4 regions of the Glutamicibacter arilaitensis Re117 genome follow, and region 2 is predicted to be linked to each of the others. Evidence: riboswitches for the same ligand, from Rfam matches in the RefSeq annotation. Region 2 holds a riboswitch; each other region holds the start of a gene.

Region 1 (4,209 bases), 1.5 Mb from region 2:
GATCGCCCAGAGCGCGGCGGCGAACGCGGTGAGCGTGGCGATCGTGGTCCACGTGCCCGCAAGACCGCTGCTGAAGGCAACGCCATGTACCGTCTGGCCGTTGGCCGCCGCAACCGCGTGCAGCCAGGCTCGATCGTTGGCGCACTGGCTAACGAAGGTGGCTTCAATTCTTCGGAAATCGGCGGCATCGAGATCCGTTCGGACCACACCCTGGTCGAGCTGCCAGCCGAGCTGACCAAGGACCAGTGGCGTGCACTGTCCAAGACCCGCATCGGCGGCGAAGCCATTGAGCTCGAGCTCGACAATGGCCGCAGCCCACGTCGTGAAGACGACGGCGACCGCGGTGGCTTCCGCGGCGGCCGTGGCGGCGGCTTCGGTGGCGGTCGCAGTGGCGGCGGACGTGGCGGCTTCGGCGGTGGCCGTGGTGGCGGACGTGGCGGCTTCGGCGGCGGCGGACGCGGCGGCAAGGATCGCTACAGCGATTCGGGCCGTAGCGGTGGACGTCGCGACTACTAAGCCTGTCGCACACTAGCTGAACAGCATTAGATAACGCCCTCGGGGCAAGCATGAAGCTTGCTCCGAGGGCGTTTTCCGTTAACCGGAGCCCGCTTACGGGGCCGGGCTTCCCAACGGGATCTGGTCCCCGAGGTAGACCGTGCCGCCGCTTTCCAAGAACTGCCTGCTCTTCTGCGCCATCCCGGCCAGCGCGGCTTGGGCCTCGGCGGATCCGTACTCGTCACGGATATCCTGGGAAATGCGCATGGAACAGAACTTCGGCCCGCACATGGAGCAGAAATGCGCGGTCTTGGCTGGTTCGGCCGGCAGCGTCTCGTCATGGAATTCCTGGGCTGTGACCGGGTCCAGGGACAGCGCGAACTGGTCATGCCAGCGGAACTCGAAGCGCGCCTTGCTCAACGCATCATCGCGAGCCGTGGCCCCAGGGTGGCCCTTGGCCAGATCTGCGGCGTGCGCGGCGATCTTGTAGGTGATGACGCCGGTTTTCACATCATCCCGGTTAGGCAGTCCCAGATGCTCCTTGGGAGTGACGTAGCAGAGCATCGCGGTGCCGTAGCGGGCGATCTCGGTGGCGCCGATGGCGCTGGTGATGTGATCGTAGCCCGGAGCGATATCGGTGACCAGCGGGCCCAGCGTGTAGAACGGAGCCCCATCGCACAGTTCCTGCTGGCGCTCCACATTCTCGCGCACCAGGTGGAACGGGATATGCCCCGGTCCTTCCACCATCACCTGAACGTCGTACTTCCAGGCGCGCTTGGTCAGCTCTGCCAAGGTGTCCAGCTCGGCGAACTGGGCGGCGTCATTGGCATCCGCAATGGAACCAGGGCGCAGCCCGTCGCCCAGCGAGAACGCCACATCGTACTGCGCGAAGATCTCGCACAGCTCATCGAAGTGGGTGTAGAGGAAATTCTCCTGATGGTGCGCCAAGCACCAGCCTGCCATGATGGACCCGCCGCGCGAGACCATGCCGGTGACGCGGTTGGCGGTCAGCGGGATGTAGCGCAGCAGCACTCCGGCGTGGATGGTCATGTAGTCCACGCCCTGCTCGCACTGCTCAATGACGGTGTCCCGGAAGATCTCCCACGTCAGTTCATTAGCTTCGCCATTGACCTTCTCCAGAGCCTGGTAGATCGGCACGGTGCCGATGGGCACCGGCGAATTGCGGATGATCCACTCGCGGGTGGTGTGGATGTCATCTCCGGTGGACAGGTCCATGACCGTGTCCGCACCCCACTTGGCGGCCCACTGCAGCTTGGAGACTTCCTCGGCGATGGAGCTGGTCACCGCCGAATTGCCGATATTCGCATTGATCTTCACCAAGAAGGCCTTGCCGATGATCATCGGCTCGGATTCCGGGTGGTTTATGTTCGCCGGGATGATGGCCCGGCCGGCCGCAAGCTCGCTGCGCACCAGTTCGACATCGCATTCTTCGCGTATGGCAACATAGCGCATTTCCGGGGTGATGATCCCGGCCCGGGCATAGTGCATCTGGGTCACACGGGCTGCGCTGACGGCCCTTCGCGGAGGCGCCGAGCGTCCGGCCCACTCTGCGCTGGCGGTGCCTCTGCGAACCGCAGAGCGTCCGTCATCGTGCAGATTGCGTTCTCGACCCTCATAGGTTTCCACATCCCCGCGTTCCAGGATCCACGGTTCGCGGAAAGGCTGCAATCCTTGGGTGGGTTCGCTTCCCGGTCCGCTGGTGCGATACACCTGCAACGGTTCATTTAGCTCGCCATTGGGGGAGTCAGCCAATTGGATCTGGGTGACGGGAACGGAAATTCCCTCAGACACGCGGTAGGCAAGGGTGTGGGCAGGGTGCTGTTCAAATTGTTCCACTGGGGAAACTCACTTCCTTCGCCGGCATTACCCGGACAGGTTCAACGGTCGCGGACGGCGATAGTCCGATCTCAGCCCTTGCCAGGGCACCCGTGTGGTCGCGATCAACTTAGCACGATTTCTGCCAGAAAAGACAGCAGCGCTGCACAAATTATGGATGTGAAGAAGCAACGGTCCAGAAGATGGGAAGTGGTTTCACTCTCGCTGGCAGCTGGGAAACAGGCTGCTGTGGGGCGTAGCGGGAGAAACTTTTGGGGAAACGAAAAGAGAGACAATCTGCAATCAGATTGTCTCTCTTATTTCGAGCCCCCTGCCGGAATCGATCCGGCGACCTCGTTCTTACCAAGAACGCGCTCTACCACTGAGCTAAGGGGGCAACAGGTAAATACTTTACACAGGTTTTTAAGGTTTGCAAAATCCGCTGAGAATTTGTTGCTGACGTCACAACATCACTACTCAGGTCGCATTTGGTGCATAGATACCCGAGTGTGAAATTAGCCGGGTAGTGAAAGGAATTTGAGGCATTCAGCATCTTGGAAAAGATCTTTTTCCTGCTTTGATGCTCCGGGCGCCCACCGCGGCTTCGTGCAGGGATTTGCGGCCGATGGGAACGGGTTTCCCGTCGGGCGTCGCGACGGTTGCTGGGCAAGGTCACCTGATCATCGTTCGAGGCATGCGGTCTAGTGCAAAAACGCTAGTGAGCCCAGGGAATTAACAAAGTGAGCATCGTCACCCAAGCCCTTTTTGTGCCACCCATAGTTCTACGCCGCATGGGCCCTACGTCTAAATTAGCGCTGACTAGGCCTTATTCGTTTTGGTTTGGTCATCCCTATGGGGGAGTTGGCCGATTTTTCTTTGCTGGGAAATCCGTGTAGAGTATTTACTCGTTGCCCCCTTAGCTCAGTGGTAGAGCGCGTTCTTGGTAAGAACGAGGTCGCCGGATCGATTCCGGCAGGGGGCTCTGAGTGAGAAGCTTTCTTGGCTTCTACTGGATTGCTTCTCACTTGTGGCGGCGTAGCTCAGCTGGTTAGAGCGCACGACTCATAATCGTGAGGTCCCGGGATCGAGTCCCGGCGCCGCTACCAAATGAAGACCCGCAGCTTTGCTGTGGGTCTTTTTTGGATTTCAGGCACTCAGGACAAATCGGGCACCTAAATAAGGTCCGGAGAATTCTTGAATTTCTCGCCTGCTTGCCTGCCTGCCAAGTGATTCGTTTGTGAATCACCTGGCAGGTGAAGATCGCTTCTTATGGCTATGGCTTGCCCAGTGCGTTGACTGCATCGCTTATCGTCGCGCCGCGGTGCTGCTGCCGGTAGGCTTTGACATCTTTCGGGTCAAGATCACTGGCATCCACAGTGACTTTTTGCTGTTTGTCGCGGAACCAGAACCACCCCATCAAAGCCCCGCTGCCAAGCAAGAGGCCATAGCTTGGTTCATCGGATACCACGATGAGAAGTGCTGCCAGGAGAGCCAACGTCAAAATTGCCATTTCGCGTGCTGCCTTGCTCATCGAATGCCCCTAACTAATGCCTGCCGCCTCGAATCGAAAAACCATACTGCGCGGTCGTGGTCCCAAGGGCTCATGAATGTTCCAAGGTGCTTGAGGGGATGATGTCCAGCCTCATGCCCGGATATTCCCACTCTATGAATTAATATGCGTCTTGTAAATCCTACTTTTGTAGGAGGAAACATTTGGATTCGAGCAGTGGTTCTGCTTGGGCAAACCGCGGTAACCGAACACAAAAAATTACCGGGAGCACCGTATGGGCGGGAACTAGCTTTCTGACCCGGTGGACTTGCGCTTCTCCGCGCTTGATTCCCTGGCCAACGACAAGAGATTGTCGATTGCCGTGTTGT
Region 2 (4,209 bases):
GCACGTGATGTTCGTCGATTCGACCACGGTGCAGATCCGCTCCGCAGAACTTCCGGTCGCTTCGGGCACCACCGCCTCGCTGGCCACCCAGTTCCTGCCCTGGGCGCGGGAGTTCTTCCCGGTCTCTGCGCTACCCGAGCACACGCTGGTCACCGGGTCCTCCTTCGGCGGGCTGGCCGCGCTGCTGGCCGTCACCGAACACCCGCAGCTGTTCGGACGCGCGTTGGCGCAGTCACCCTCACTGTGGCACACCGACCTGTCCTCGGCGCTGGGCGATCTGGCCCCGCAGGTGCACGTGACCATACAGGCCGGCTGCTACGAAACGGAGATCTTCACTTCCTGCGAGCAGGTCTTGGAGGCGCTCGCAGGAAGTGAATCGGCCCGGCGGATCGGCTTTGAGCCGATCTCCGGCGGTCACGACTGGGCCTGGTGGGCCCCGCGCCTGCTAACCGGCCTGAGCCGTTTCTTCCCGGGTGAGGCCCGCGAGCCGGGTCGGCTCCGGTAGCCCCAGGTTGCCGCGCAACGTGTGGTGCTCATACCGGGTGCGGTAGCGGCCGCGGCGTTGCAGCTCGGGGATGACCAGGTCCACAAAGTCCTCCAGCGATCCGGGCAGGGCCGGCGGCATCAGGTTGAAGCCGTCGGCCGCCCCGGAATCCAGCCACCGTTCGATCTGGTCGGCCAGGGTTTGCGGGGTGCCGACCATGGTGCAGTGCCCGCCGCCGGCGGCCAGCAGCCCCAACAGTTCGCGCACCGTGGGGCGGTGCAGTTCGATAAGCCGCAGGATCGTGGTGTAGCGCCCGGCCGGCCCGGTAAACCGCTCCACCGACGGCAGGTCGGGCACCGGAGCGTCCAGGTCCCAGCCGCTGGTGTCCTGCTGCACGAACACGCCCAGCTGGTGCAACGCCTGCGCGGTGGGTAGCAGTGCATCCAGCCGGCGCTGCAGCTCACGGGCCTGAACCTCGGTGGGCGCCACGTAGGCGACCAGCCCGGGCATGATCAGCGGCGGGTGTGCCGCACGTCCGGCGGCCGCGGCGCGGGCGCGGATATCCCGGGCATAATCCAGCGCCATCCGCTCATCTGCGGCCACCGCATAGATGGCCTCGGCATGCCGTGCGGCCAGCGCCCGGCCCGGGCCTGAGGACCCGGCCTGGAAAATCACCGGGTGCCCCTGCGGGCTGCCGGGCACGTTCAGCGGCCCACGCACGGCAAAGTGCTCACCCACATGGTTTAGTTCGCGCAGCTGCGAGGGATCGACGAACCGTCCGGCACGGTCGGTCTCCAGGGCCGTGCGTGGAAAGCTGCCCCACAGTTCGCGCAGCACCGTAAGGAACTCCTCGGCCCGGGCATAGCGTTCGGCGTGCTCCCCCAACCGTTCCCGGGAGTAGTTCTGCGCCTCGGCATCCCACATGCTCGTGACCACGTTGACCCCGGCCCGGCCGGCACACAGATGGTCCAGACTGGCCAGCAGGCGCGCGGCCGCATAGGGCTCGAAGAAGCTGGAGGATACCGTGCAGACCAGGCCCAGGTATTCGGTGTGCTGGCTGAGCGCGGACAGCAGCGTCAGCGGCTCATAGAACCAGGTCGGTCCTGCCTGCGCTGCGGCCGGGGAAAGGCTCTGCCCGTCGGCCAGGAAGAAGGCATCGAACAGCCCGCGTTCGGCGGTGTGCGCCAGCTGAACCCAGTAGTCCAGCTCCCCCAGCCGTTCGGCGGAGGAATCAGCGGCACGCCAGGCGGCCTGGTGGTGACCGGTGCCGTAGGCAAACAGGTTGAAGTGCGCCTGTTTCAGGCTCATCCCTTGACCAGCCCGCCGTCAACGATCAGGTTCTGTCCGGTGACCCCGCGGGAGCCGGGCGCGGCAAAGAACAGCACGGCGTCGGCCAGCTCTTCGGGGGTGGTGACCCGGCGCAGCGGCGTGCCGGAGGCGATCAGGTCAAAGACTTCCGCAGGGGTGGCCGCGGATGCGTCGGTGGTGCGCAGCAGGCCGCCGGAGACCATGTTGACGTTGATACCCGACGGGCCCAGATCATCGGCGAATGTGCGCGTCAGAGACAGCAGGGCCGCCTTGGTCGCGGTGTAGTCATGGTACGGGACCACCGGATGCTGGAACAGGTTCGTGCCGATGTTGATGATGCGCCCGAATCCGGCGGCGCGCATGCCCGGCAGCACGGCCTGGATCGCTGCCACCGGGGCCAATACCGACCCGGCGAACTGGGCCGACAGTTCCTCGGCGCTCAGCTCATCGGCCTTGGAGCGGGCCTCGCCGTTGAAGGAGAAGTCCACCAGGGCGTTGTTGATCAGGGTGGTGATCTGCTGGCCGAAGTGTGCGCCGGCTGCGGCCGCCAGCGCGGCCAGCTGCTCGGGGTCCCGCACATCGGCCTGGATCGCCAGGGCACGCTCCGGGTAGCGGGCCGCCAGCTGGGCCGCGGCCTGCGCCGAGTTGCGGTAGTTGATGACCACCCGCGCACCTGCTTCCAGGAAGGCGGTACTGATTGCGGCACCCAGGCCGCGGGCGCCTCCGGTGACCAGGACCAGCTGGTCCTTGAGCTGTAGTGCAGCGGTGGTGCTCGCCGGTGCGGGTGAGGTGGTTGCGTTCATGGTCGGTGTACTCCTTGAGCTGCGGTTCAAAGCAGCGGATCAAGGCGAACGGAACCCGGGTCAGATGCGGGGCATCGCGGTGTCCAGGACATTCCCTTCGCCAGTGCTAACTGGATCAGGTTCGACGGGTTTCATCTCAGCCGCGTGGCGGCACCCCGTGTCACTATGACCCATTACTACCACATCCTTCGGATCGGTTCCCAGTCCGGGACGTCGCTCGATTCTTCAAAGTTCCCCGTTCGCATGGGCACACCACATCTGGACCCGCCGGTCTAGGGTGCGCAGGGCCGGCCGCTGACAGGTGATGGCAGGCCAGCCCCGCCAGGGCAGCATTGGCCGGTGCGGGAGATTTTCTGACGGGGATCAGTTACCTTGCTCAGGTCTTATCGCCACGGGTGGCGGTAATTTGGGCGGCGATCATGGCGGTGGCGGGTGACCCGTGTGGTCGGCCGCCGACCGAATGGTTCATGGGCCAGTCTGCGGGTGAGCGTGTCTTGTGGGGTTCCAGTGATGCCGCAGGTGCTGAACCACGTATCTGGGGTTTGACCCGACAGAGGATTTCAACTTTCTCCGGAGATGAGGTGCTAAGCGGTTGTGGTCGGTCCGAGCTGATCAAGCTTGGTGAAGTCATAGGTTCAGGTAGGTGCCTGATTCATCTGCTTCGATACGCTCGCTGCGCATCACCCGAGATTACGCTGGTGGCACGGACCAACGAGACGGACCCACGGAGATTCCGGCATCGGTGACACCGGCCCGGGTGTGGGCAACACGCTAGGGCTGCCATCGGCACGGTGTCGGGTGCACGGTCTAGAGTCGTTCAGGGGTCGGGCAGTTGTTCAGCCCCATGATCGTCTTTGCCCCTTCCGTCAGGAGTAGTACCACCGCATGCGACTGCCGCGCCGCGCACTCTCGCTCGTCCTTCTTGCCTCCACGCTTACCCTCGGCGCGTGTTCGTCGCTGCAATCGCTGGATTTCACAACAACCGATGGCGCTCAGGCCGCCACCTCCGGTGCCTACGGTTCCACCGAGGATTACGCCGCGGCACTGGAGCTACTGGATGAGATCGATATCAAGGGTCGTGCCCCCAAGACCGGGTATTCGCGTGACCAATTCGGTGATGGCTGGAAAGATCCGGACCGCAACGGCTGCGATGCGCGCAACGACATTCTGGCACGCGATCTACAAGATGTGACCTATAAGGGCAGTAGTTCCTGCGTGGTACTCACCGGGACCTTCGATGACCCGTATACCGGAACCACCATTGAATTCCTGCGAGGGCAGGGTACAAGCACCGCTGTGCAGATCGATCACGTGGTGGCGCTCTCGGATGCCTGGCAGAAGGGAGCCCAGCAATGGGATGCACAGACCAGACTCGAATTTGCCAATGATCCGTTGAACCTCATGGCCTCGGACGGATCCGCGAATGCTTCAAAGGGTGACAAGGATGCCGCGTCTTGGCTGCCACCGAACAAGAGTTTCCGCTGCGCGTATGTGGCCCGGCAAACTCAAGTCAAGGCGAAATATGATGCGTGGATGACACAGGCGGAGCACGACGCCATTGAGCAGCTGCTCACCGCCTGCGTCTAAGGATTCCACCCACGGGCGGATCGGTTC
Region 3 (4,209 bases), 1.3 Mb from region 2:
TGTACACGCTGCTGGATCTGCTCGGGTTCGTATTTGGGCAGCTCAGCACCGCTGCGCTGGGCACGACTGGGGGCAAAGGCCAGCTCTTCGCGAACGCTCTGGGTGACGAACTGGTGTTCAGGTTCTTGGAAGACCGACCCGATCCGACCGACCAGGGCCCCTGCCTTCCATTCAAATGGCGCTTGGCCCAGCCCGTCGGCAAGCTTCTCGCTGGCAGCCAGTTCACCGCCGGCTTTCTCCAGCAATCCGCCCAAGGTCAAGGCGAGGGTTGATTTGCCGGCACCATTTTCGCCGCGGATCACGGTGGCCGTGCCAGCCTTCACGCGCACGTCGACTGCTTGGGTGCGCGGGGCGGCGGCACTGCGTGCAGAGACCAGCTGTCGCGCTTCAAGCAGCGTTGGACCTGGCTCGTTGGCTGCAGCGGCTACCTGTGGAAGGTATCCGGGGATCCACAGCCCGGCAGCCGCCAGCTCGTTGCGCACCGTGGCGTCCGTATAGAGCTGTTGGGGGTCCAGATCATGCGCGACTCCCCCACCAGGCTGCAGCACGATCACCCGGTCGACATGTTGCGCCCAGGCATCAAGACGATGCTCGACAATGATCAAGGTGGCCCCCGATATCCGGGCCGCGTTCAGTACCGCATCGCGCAACAGCTCGATGCTTTGCGGATCCACATTGGCAGTGGGCTCATCGAGCAGCATCACGCTTGGCTCCATGGCCAGAATGCCGGCCAGGGCCAACCGCTGCTTCTGCCCACCAGAGAGTTCCTGGGTTCGGTGATCATGAGCCAACGCGCCCAGCCCCACCGCGTTCAACGCTTCGGGGATGCGCTGGCGAATCACCTGCGGATCAATCCCGAGGTTCTCCGGACCAAAAGCCACATCATCAGCGACCCGGCTTTGCACCACCTGAGTTTCTGGATCCTGCTGCATCAGCCCCACCGGATGGGTGCGGCTGAAGGCATCGGACCCGTCTATGAGCAGACGCCCGGATACCTGCTCGGCCTCATCGGCTTCGAGCAATCCTGCCATGGCGTGCAACAGTGTCGATTTGCCGGCACCTGAAGGACCGACCAGCAGCACCTTTTCTCCGGGTTGGATCTGCAGATCCAACCCGGAGATCGCCGGCTGGTGCCGTTCGGTGTGCTGCCACCCGAAGCCTGTTGCGGTAATTGCCGCCCCACGCTGGGTTTTACTGTCGGCCCCGGAATTGGCAACGAAACTCATTTTGAGCTTTCCAAGTGCGCACGCCGGCTGGCCAGCGCGCTCAGTGCTCCAGTCTTGGCCAGGGCACGAGTGGCCAGCCAGGACAGCAGACCGGCAACAATCAGTCCGGAAACACCGGTGGCGATCACGTGGAAGATCTTCATCCCCGCGGTGTACTCAACGTAGTAGGCCATGATGTAGGCCTCGGAAAATCCAGCAAACAGCCCGGAGAGCAGGCCTGCCAGCAGTGCAACGCCCAGGTTCCATTTGCGGTAGCGGAATGCGGCGAAGACCAGTTCTGCACCCAAGCCCTGGACCGCTCCGGAGATCAGCACGGTCAAGCCATAGTGCGAGCCGAGCAACGCTTCAACGACAGCGGCCAGCAACTCGCAATAGATCGCGGCTCCTGGCTTGCGGATGATCAGCGCACCGAGCACCGCTGGGAATAGCCACATGCCGGTGAGCAGTGCGGTAGCTGGTGGGAATGCGGCAAAAGCCAGTGAGAACAGGCCATATCCGGCGCTCCATGCCCAGAAGATGACCCCTGAAGCTACTGCGATCACCGAGGCGACCACGATGTCAACTACACGCCAGCCGGTACGCTGCTTCGATACTGTTTCGTTCATTGTTAATCCTCCTGTGCAAGGAGGGGAGATGGACGGAATGAGGGCATGTTCCCATGCCTATCCGCATCCGAGATGCTCGACTTCCTTCGCCGGTACTAGCCGGGGCAGGTTCGAGGGTCTGCGATCTATCGCACTCTCAGCGTCTTGCGACTTTTAAAAAGTCTGACGCTCCCCTGTCGGAAAAAATACTGCTCCCCCACCATACCGCAGGTATGCTGGGCAGAGGAACGATAAGTCAAGACCTTGATCGTGAGGAAAAAATGGATAAAGTGCAGAAACTTGTCACCACCGGCATCACCGTTGGTGCAGGCATTCTCGGCGGCAAGCTAGTTGATTTCCTTTGGTTGAAGGCCACCGGCAGCAAAGCGCCACGCAAGGGCACTGACGAAGCAGCTGAAGCTTCATTCCGTAAGGCACTGGGCTTTGCCGTGGTCTCCGCTCTGGTGGCAGCGATCATGCAGACCGTTGCAGACCGCAGCGCCAACAAGGTTGTTGCCAAGTTCACTAAGTAGGCATCGGCATTAAGCCATGAAGCGGGAGCCGCGATATTTGCGTGGCTCCCGCTTTGCGTTTAATTCTGGTTTTCTCCGGGTTGGTCCTTGGTGATCGGAGTGGCTCCGGTTGGTGGAGTGGAATTGACCTTGTTCACGACCAGGCTCAACTCATCGGAGAAGAGTGTCTCCTTGGCCGCGTGCTTGGTACGGTAACCGGATCGGCCGATCATGTGGGCCGAAACAGGTGCGGTCAGCAGCTGCATTCCCCAGGCCAGGACCAGCACCGGGATCACCGCCCAGCTGCGCAGATGAATGGCCAGCCCGGCGAAGATCAGCAGGAAACCGAGCACCTGCGGCTTGGTCGCGGCATGCATGCGGGTGAGCATATCCGGGAAGGTCAGCAGGCCGATGCCGGCAATCAAAGACATCAGGCATCCCACGACCAGCAGTATCGCGACAAGAATATCGAGGAAGAGATCCATTAGGCGTTCCTCTGATCCGAAACGAAGCGCGAGACGGTCACAGAGCCGATGAAGCCGAGCATGCAGGCGGCCACCACGAACAACAGGTAGTCGGTGTGCTTGTGCAACACCATTTCCAGGCACAGCGCGGCGGAGATGATCAGCAACATCACGTCCAGGGCCAGCACCCGGTCAAGAATCGACGGGCCTTTGGCCACGCGGACCAGGCAAGCTACGGCCCCAAGGCACAGCATGATGCCGCAGATCCAAATGACGATGTCCATCATGTCTATTCCTTCCTCGCAGCAAAGTCCGGTCCGCATTCATTCTTGATCGCTTCGTACTCATCCGGACTGCCGATGGCCATGATCAGCCGGCGCTCGATGTCGCGGATGGCCGCCCGGGCTTTCTCCACATCTGCCGGAGATTCAATGTCGATGTAGTGCAGGTACAGGGTCGATGAGCTGCGGTCCACGTCGATCACGAACGAACCCGGGATCAGCGTGAGCACGTGGCCCACGGTCATCACGATCAGATCCGAGCCGGTGCGCAGCGGCACCGCGATGATGGCGCTGTGCGTCTTCTTGCCGTTGGCGATGGCCAGCTTGGCCACGTGGAAGCTGGCCACGACCACTTGGCCCATGAACCAGATGAACAGCTTCAGGCAGTACCACAGGTTGATGCGTCCGGACAGGACCACCGGCGGCAGTGGGAAGAGGTTGACGATGACCAGCGCGATGACCGCGCCGAAGATCATGTTGCCCAGCGAGAAGTCCTGCCACAGGGCGCCCCAGACGAAGAGCAGCAACAGCAGCAGCGGCCATTCCTGCTTGAATGTCGCGCGGTGGCGCACACCGGAGGTATCCAGCGCATCATCGATACGCTGGTCGCGCGGTTCAAAATTCCTATTCGGCATCATCCCTCCAATCAGAGTGGCAAGATCGCAGTGATATAAGGTTCGCGGGCAATCAGTTCCACGGCCACGCGCTCACAGAATTCGAAGATCGGTCCGGCAAAGACGGTCAGCGCAATACCTGCAAGCACCAGCGAACCGGTGGCATAACGCATGCCCCACGGCAGGGATTCGGCTTCCAGGGACTTGGCCAGCTTCAAACCCAGGCGGGGGTTCTGCCCTCCTCCGGCCAGGGTCTCATCGGCCACCCGGGTCGCTTCGGCCACCAGCTCCTGGTTGGGAACTTCGGCATCAGCGGCACGGCGCCAGAACACACGGGCCCACACGCGGATGATCGCCATCAAGGTCAGCAAGCTGGTGAGCAACCCGGCACCGATCACGATCCAGGTCAGCGCATCAGCCTCTTGCGCGGCCGCATGAAGCAGCCCGAACTTGCCCAGGAACCCGGAGAACGGCGGGATGCCGCCCAGGTTGATGGCCGGAATGAAGAACAACAGCGAAAGCGCCGGG
Region 4 (4,209 bases), 1.7 Mb from region 2:
CATAGGGTTTTCGCAATTCAACCTGTGAAAGTCTATTGAATCAAGCTGGGGGTATTGGACTTTGCCCTAGTCAGTGTTGGAACTTCATCGTAGGGTCGGATTGTCCCTACGTTGAAGGAGCAGCAATGCAGTCTGAGAACGTTTTAGGAAATATCGACTGGGCGTCGATGCTACAAAAGGTTGGCATCGCGCTAATCATCCTCATCATCACGTGGCTTGTTGCGCGCATAGTTCGTTGGGCTGCAGCCAAACTGGTGACTAGGGTGAAGTTCCTGCAAAAGCAGGGCAATGACGGAGAGCAGATAGGCCAATCCCTCGGCAAGGTTGCAGGGTTGATTGTCTGGCTCTTCGGCCTGGTAGCAATCTTGCAAGTCTTCGCACTATCTGAAGTCCTCTCGCCGGTGCAGGGTCTGCTCGGCGGCGTAATGGCCTTCATTCCAAACCTCATCGGTGCAGGCTTCATCTTCTTCATCGGCTACGTGATCGCAAATATCGTTCGCCAGCTATTGAAGACCGCGTTGGGAACCGTAGACTTCAGCAGCTTGGTCCGCAAAGTCACCCCGCGCGGCGAACCTGTAGATGGAGTCCAGTCACGCGAATCCCAAGCGAAGATCGTTGACATCATTTCCAACATCGTCTTCGCCTTGATCTTGCTGGTCGTGGCAATTTCGGCCCTGCAGGTACTGGGAATCGCGGCAATTTCGGATCCTGCTCAGCAGATGCTGCAGCTGGTCTTCACCGCAATCCCACAGGTCATTATGGCCTTGGCTCTGTTGGCAGTCGGTATCCTGATTGCCAAGTTCGTCGGTCAGTTGCTTGAAACCACTCTTCACGGTGTGGGTACCGACTCGGTCGTGGCCCAGTGGGGCATTGTTCCCGAAGGCAAGAGCGCATCGGGAATCATTGCCGGCATCGTCAAGATCGCTATCGTGCTGTTCTTCGGCGTGATGGCAGCTCAGATGCTGAACTTCCCAGCGATCACCAACATCCTCAACGAGATCCTGGCCCTGGGTGGCAAGATCATCTTCGGCGCAGCAATCATTGCCGCAGGTTTCGTCATCGCCAATGTCATCGGACGGTTCTTGGGTGACTCCACCGCTTCAAAGATCATCCGCTACACAGCAATTGCGCTGTTCGTAGCGATGGGCCTGAAGTACATGGGTATCGCCGATTCGATCATCAACATGGCCTTCGGCGCAATTGTCATCGGTGCAGCACTGGCAGCAGCGCTGGCCTTTGGACTTGGCGGACGCGATGCAGCCGCACGCACGCTGACCAAGATGGAAGCAAGCAAGAACAACGACGGCCCGAATACGATGCCACCATCGTCAACCCCTGGTATCTAACCATCAATCACAGAACTTGAGGGACAGATAAAAAGCCACGGAATCCAATTTTGGATTCCGTGGCTTTTTTGAATTTCAGCACGCTACGGTTGCCTGCTCCACGGCAGCGCGTTCACTGCCGGTGCCGGGTCGGTGCGCAACCGAGCATAGGTATACACATCAATGCGATTGCCATCCACCAAGAACTTGCCCCGCTCGATTCCCTCACGCAGGAAACCATTGCTTTCGGCCACGTGCTTTGAACTGGCATTATTTGCCCGCAGTCCAAGCTCCAAGCGGTAGAGACCTAACTCGCCGAAAAGATAATCCACCAAACTCGCCACAGCACGGGTAGCCAGTGATCGGCCACGGTACTTCTGGTTCATCCAATACCAAACCCACGCGTTCTCATTGGACTGGTTCACCGTCCCGCACACCAAGCCAACCAACCGGTCTTCGATGGTCACCGCCAGTGCCCGCTGGCGTTTCCTATCCTCAAGCAGCGCTTGGACATACGCGTGAGCTTTCTGCAGGGTATCGGCATCACCTTGGCGCTTCATATCCGGGTTTGAAGAAAATGCCTCGAACACCGCTGCTGCATCAGATGGTTCAAGTGGACGCACACAAAATTCATCTCCTGCGCTCGCAGCCGCTTCAGCTTTTGGAGTAGAAGCAGGGATCGGTGCGCTGCTGGTGGTGCCCTGATGGAAGATCATCTGCCAGCGATCCTGCTCAAGGATCCACAGCGAACTGCGCTCGCTGCTCACCTCGGCATGCAAGTGCCAGCGCAAAAGCACCAGGTGCCCTGCCAGCTGCAACGCCACCGGGTTCGCCACCTTCAACGGGCCCGACTGTCGAATGGGTTCCATGGCCAGCTGGGCGATGATGCTCTCCCGGTCATAGTTCCGTCCGCTGGCTCCAACCTCGCGGAACCAAGGATGCAAGAGCCGCTTCAATTCCTCGACGCTGCTCCGGCGACTTGGATCCAGCAGTTCTTGCTCCAAGTCGATGATGACTTGGGCCAGCGAAGAATCAAGCCGAAGAGCTACAGGGAAGTCTTGAAAATCCATACCAGTAACTACATCACAGAAGATGACGGAACTAGTGGCAATAAAGTTCGACATTATGAGCTAGCTCATGCTTATAATCGCAGTAATCCGCGGGAGCCTGAATTGACCAGGCTGAGAGGGCACCGAGCCGACCGCTACACCTGATGCGGGTCATGCCGCCGTAGGAAGGAAGCGTGCCCTTGTGCATGTCAATATCGTTGGTGCCGGAATTATTGGCCTGGCTATCGCATTCGAACTCCAATCCCGAGCTCACACCGTCACGCTCATCGATCCGGGTCCGGGCCACGGCGCCAGCTATGCAGCGGCAGGAATGCTCGCTCCAGCAGCTGAAACCAATTGGGGCCACGGTGAGCTGCATCAGCTGCTCGCCGCATCGAATGCAGCCTATCCACAATTTATTGAACGCATAGAATCCGTGACCGGGCACCGGCCGGACTACCTGCAAAACTCCACGCTGGTTGTCGCTGCCGAGCCTGCTGACCGCGAAGCATTACATGAACTGGCAGAGCTGCAAGTATCCCTTGGACTGTGTGCGCAAAAGCTGTTGCCAAGCCAAGCACGAAAACTCGAACCGGCGTTGGCCGCCAATATCGCAGGCGCGGTCCTGTGCGAAGAAGACCATCAGGTCGACCCGCGCTCAGTTCTCAAGATCCTGCTGGCGCACCTGCGTCCTTCGCTCATTGAAGAATCCGTGCAGACGCTGCTCACTAAAGGGGAGCGGACCGTCGGGGTTCGCACCGTAACAGGCCGGATCCTCGAAGCTGACCAGACCATCCTTGCCACCGGGCTTGGCACGGTTCAAGGCCTCCCGCATCTTCCGCTGCGCCCGGTCTATGGAGATATCCTGCGGATCCAAGGACCTGCAGGACCTCCGCTGATTACCCGCACCATCCGCGGCATCGTGCACCGGGACAACGTGTACTTGGTCCCAAGAAAGGACGGCAGCCTGGTGCTTGGCGCCAGTGTCCGCGAAGATGCGCAACCGGCAGTGAACATCGGGGCCATGCACAACCTGCTGGACAATGCCCGCAAGCTGGTTCCCGGGATCAGCGAGTGCACCTTGAACGAAGCCACCGCCCGAGCCCGTCCAGCCACCCCGGATGACCGGCCGCTGATTGGCCGCCTTGATCCGGGCCTGGTTCTCAGCACCGGATATTCCCGCCACGGTGTCCTCTTGACCCCGTTGGGCGCCCGGATGACCACCGACCTCATCGATGGCGCAGAACCTGGGCAATTCGACCTGGCAGTGAACCCGCACCGCTTTGCTACGACAACTACTCTGAGCACTCATTGAATGGAGCACGCAGCTATGAAAACCATCGGCATCAACTTCAATTCCCAGCCAGTAGACCTGGCCGAAGGTACGACCCTGCGCGAACTGATCAGCACGAGCATCGGCAAGGAACTGGATGGCAACTCGCTGGCAGTAGACGGCAGCAAGCTGGGAATCGCAGCCGCGGTCAATGGGGCCGTTGTCCCACGAAGCGCGTGGAATACCTGCCTGCTGGCCCAAGGGCACAGCGTTGAACTCGTTACCGCCGCCCAAGGAGGCTAAGCATGGAAACGCAAAACATCACCGAATTAGACAGCCAAACCGATCCCTTCCAGATCGCCGGGCGCACCCTGTCCTCCCGCTTGATCCTGGGCACCGGGGGAGCAACCTCGCTTGCCACCTTGGAAACCGCGCTGCAAGTCTCCGGCACCGAACTGACCACCGTGGCCATCCGCCACTTCTCGGCAGCCGGAGCCGGCAGCGTCTATGAACTCTTGCAGCGCAACAACGTGATCCCGCTGCCTAACACAGCCGGATGCTT

The links. A riboswitch is a leader RNA that binds a small molecule or an ion and turns the genes downstream of it on or off. The one in region 2 is predicted to bind thiamine pyrophosphate.
Region 1: linked by a shared signal. The riboswitch ahead of thiC (phosphomethylpyrimidine synthase ThiC) and the one ahead of AARI_RS01815 (3-oxoacyl-ACP reductase) in region 2 are both predicted to bind thiamine pyrophosphate.
Region 3: linked by a shared signal. The riboswitch ahead of AARI_RS13710 (ECF transporter S component) and the one ahead of AARI_RS01815 (3-oxoacyl-ACP reductase) in region 2 are both predicted to bind thiamine pyrophosphate.
Region 4: linked by a shared signal. The riboswitch ahead of thiO (glycine oxidase ThiO) and the one ahead of AARI_RS01815 (3-oxoacyl-ACP reductase) in region 2 are both predicted to bind thiamine pyrophosphate.

The regions. Positions count from the first base shown of each region.
Region 1 covers NC_014550.1:2,697,071-2,701,279, reverse strand. The annotation lists gene AARI_RS12980 (DEAD/DEAH box helicase) at 1-516, shown strand, start outside; gene thiC (phosphomethylpyrimidine synthase ThiC) at 610-2,352, opposite strand; TPP riboswitch at 2,349-2,456, opposite strand; tRNA gene AARI_RS12970 (tRNA-Thr) at 2,657-2,728, opposite strand; tRNA gene AARI_RS12965 (tRNA-Thr) at 3,242-3,313, shown strand; tRNA gene AARI_RS12960 (tRNA-Met) at 3,361-3,437, shown strand; gene AARI_RS12955 (hypothetical protein) at 3,605-3,862, opposite strand; gene AARI_RS12950 (GTP pyrophosphokinase) at 4,127-4,209, opposite strand, start outside.
Region 2 covers NC_014550.1:302,256-306,464, reverse strand. The annotation lists gene AARI_RS18370 (esterase family protein) at 1-505, shown strand, start outside; gene AARI_RS01820 (NtaA/DmoA family FMN-dependent monooxygenase) at 446-1,792, opposite strand; gene AARI_RS01815 (3-oxoacyl-ACP reductase) at 1,789-2,595, opposite strand; TPP riboswitch at 2,670-2,763, opposite strand; gene AARI_RS20245 (hypothetical protein) at 3,239-3,370, shown strand; gene AARI_RS01810 (HNH endonuclease family protein) at 3,481-4,182, shown strand.
Region 3 covers NC_014550.1:2,860,676-2,864,884, forward strand. The annotation lists gene AARI_RS18975 (ATP-binding cassette domain-containing protein) at 1-1,226, opposite strand, end outside; gene AARI_RS13710 (ECF transporter S component) at 1,223-1,831, opposite strand; TPP riboswitch at 1,896-2,016, opposite strand; gene AARI_RS13715 (DUF4235 domain-containing protein) at 2,092-2,343, shown strand; gene mnhG (monovalent cation/H(+) antiporter subunit G) at 2,403-2,807, opposite strand; gene AARI_RS13725 (monovalent cation/H+ antiporter complex subunit F) at 2,807-3,073, opposite strand; gene AARI_RS13730 (Na+/H+ antiporter subunit E) at 3,076-3,705, opposite strand; gene AARI_RS13735 (Na+/H+ antiporter subunit D) at 3,714-4,209, opposite strand, start outside.
Region 4 covers NC_014550.1:2,482,780-2,486,988, reverse strand. The annotation lists gene AARI_RS11860 (mechanosensitive ion channel) at 126-1,346, shown strand; gene AARI_RS19300 (GNAT family N-acetyltransferase) at 1,430-2,395, opposite strand; TPP riboswitch at 2,475-2,579, shown strand; gene thiO (glycine oxidase ThiO) at 2,577-3,689, shown strand; gene thiS (sulfur carrier protein ThiS) at 3,705-3,950, shown strand; gene AARI_RS11840 (thiazole synthase) at 3,953-4,209, shown strand, end outside.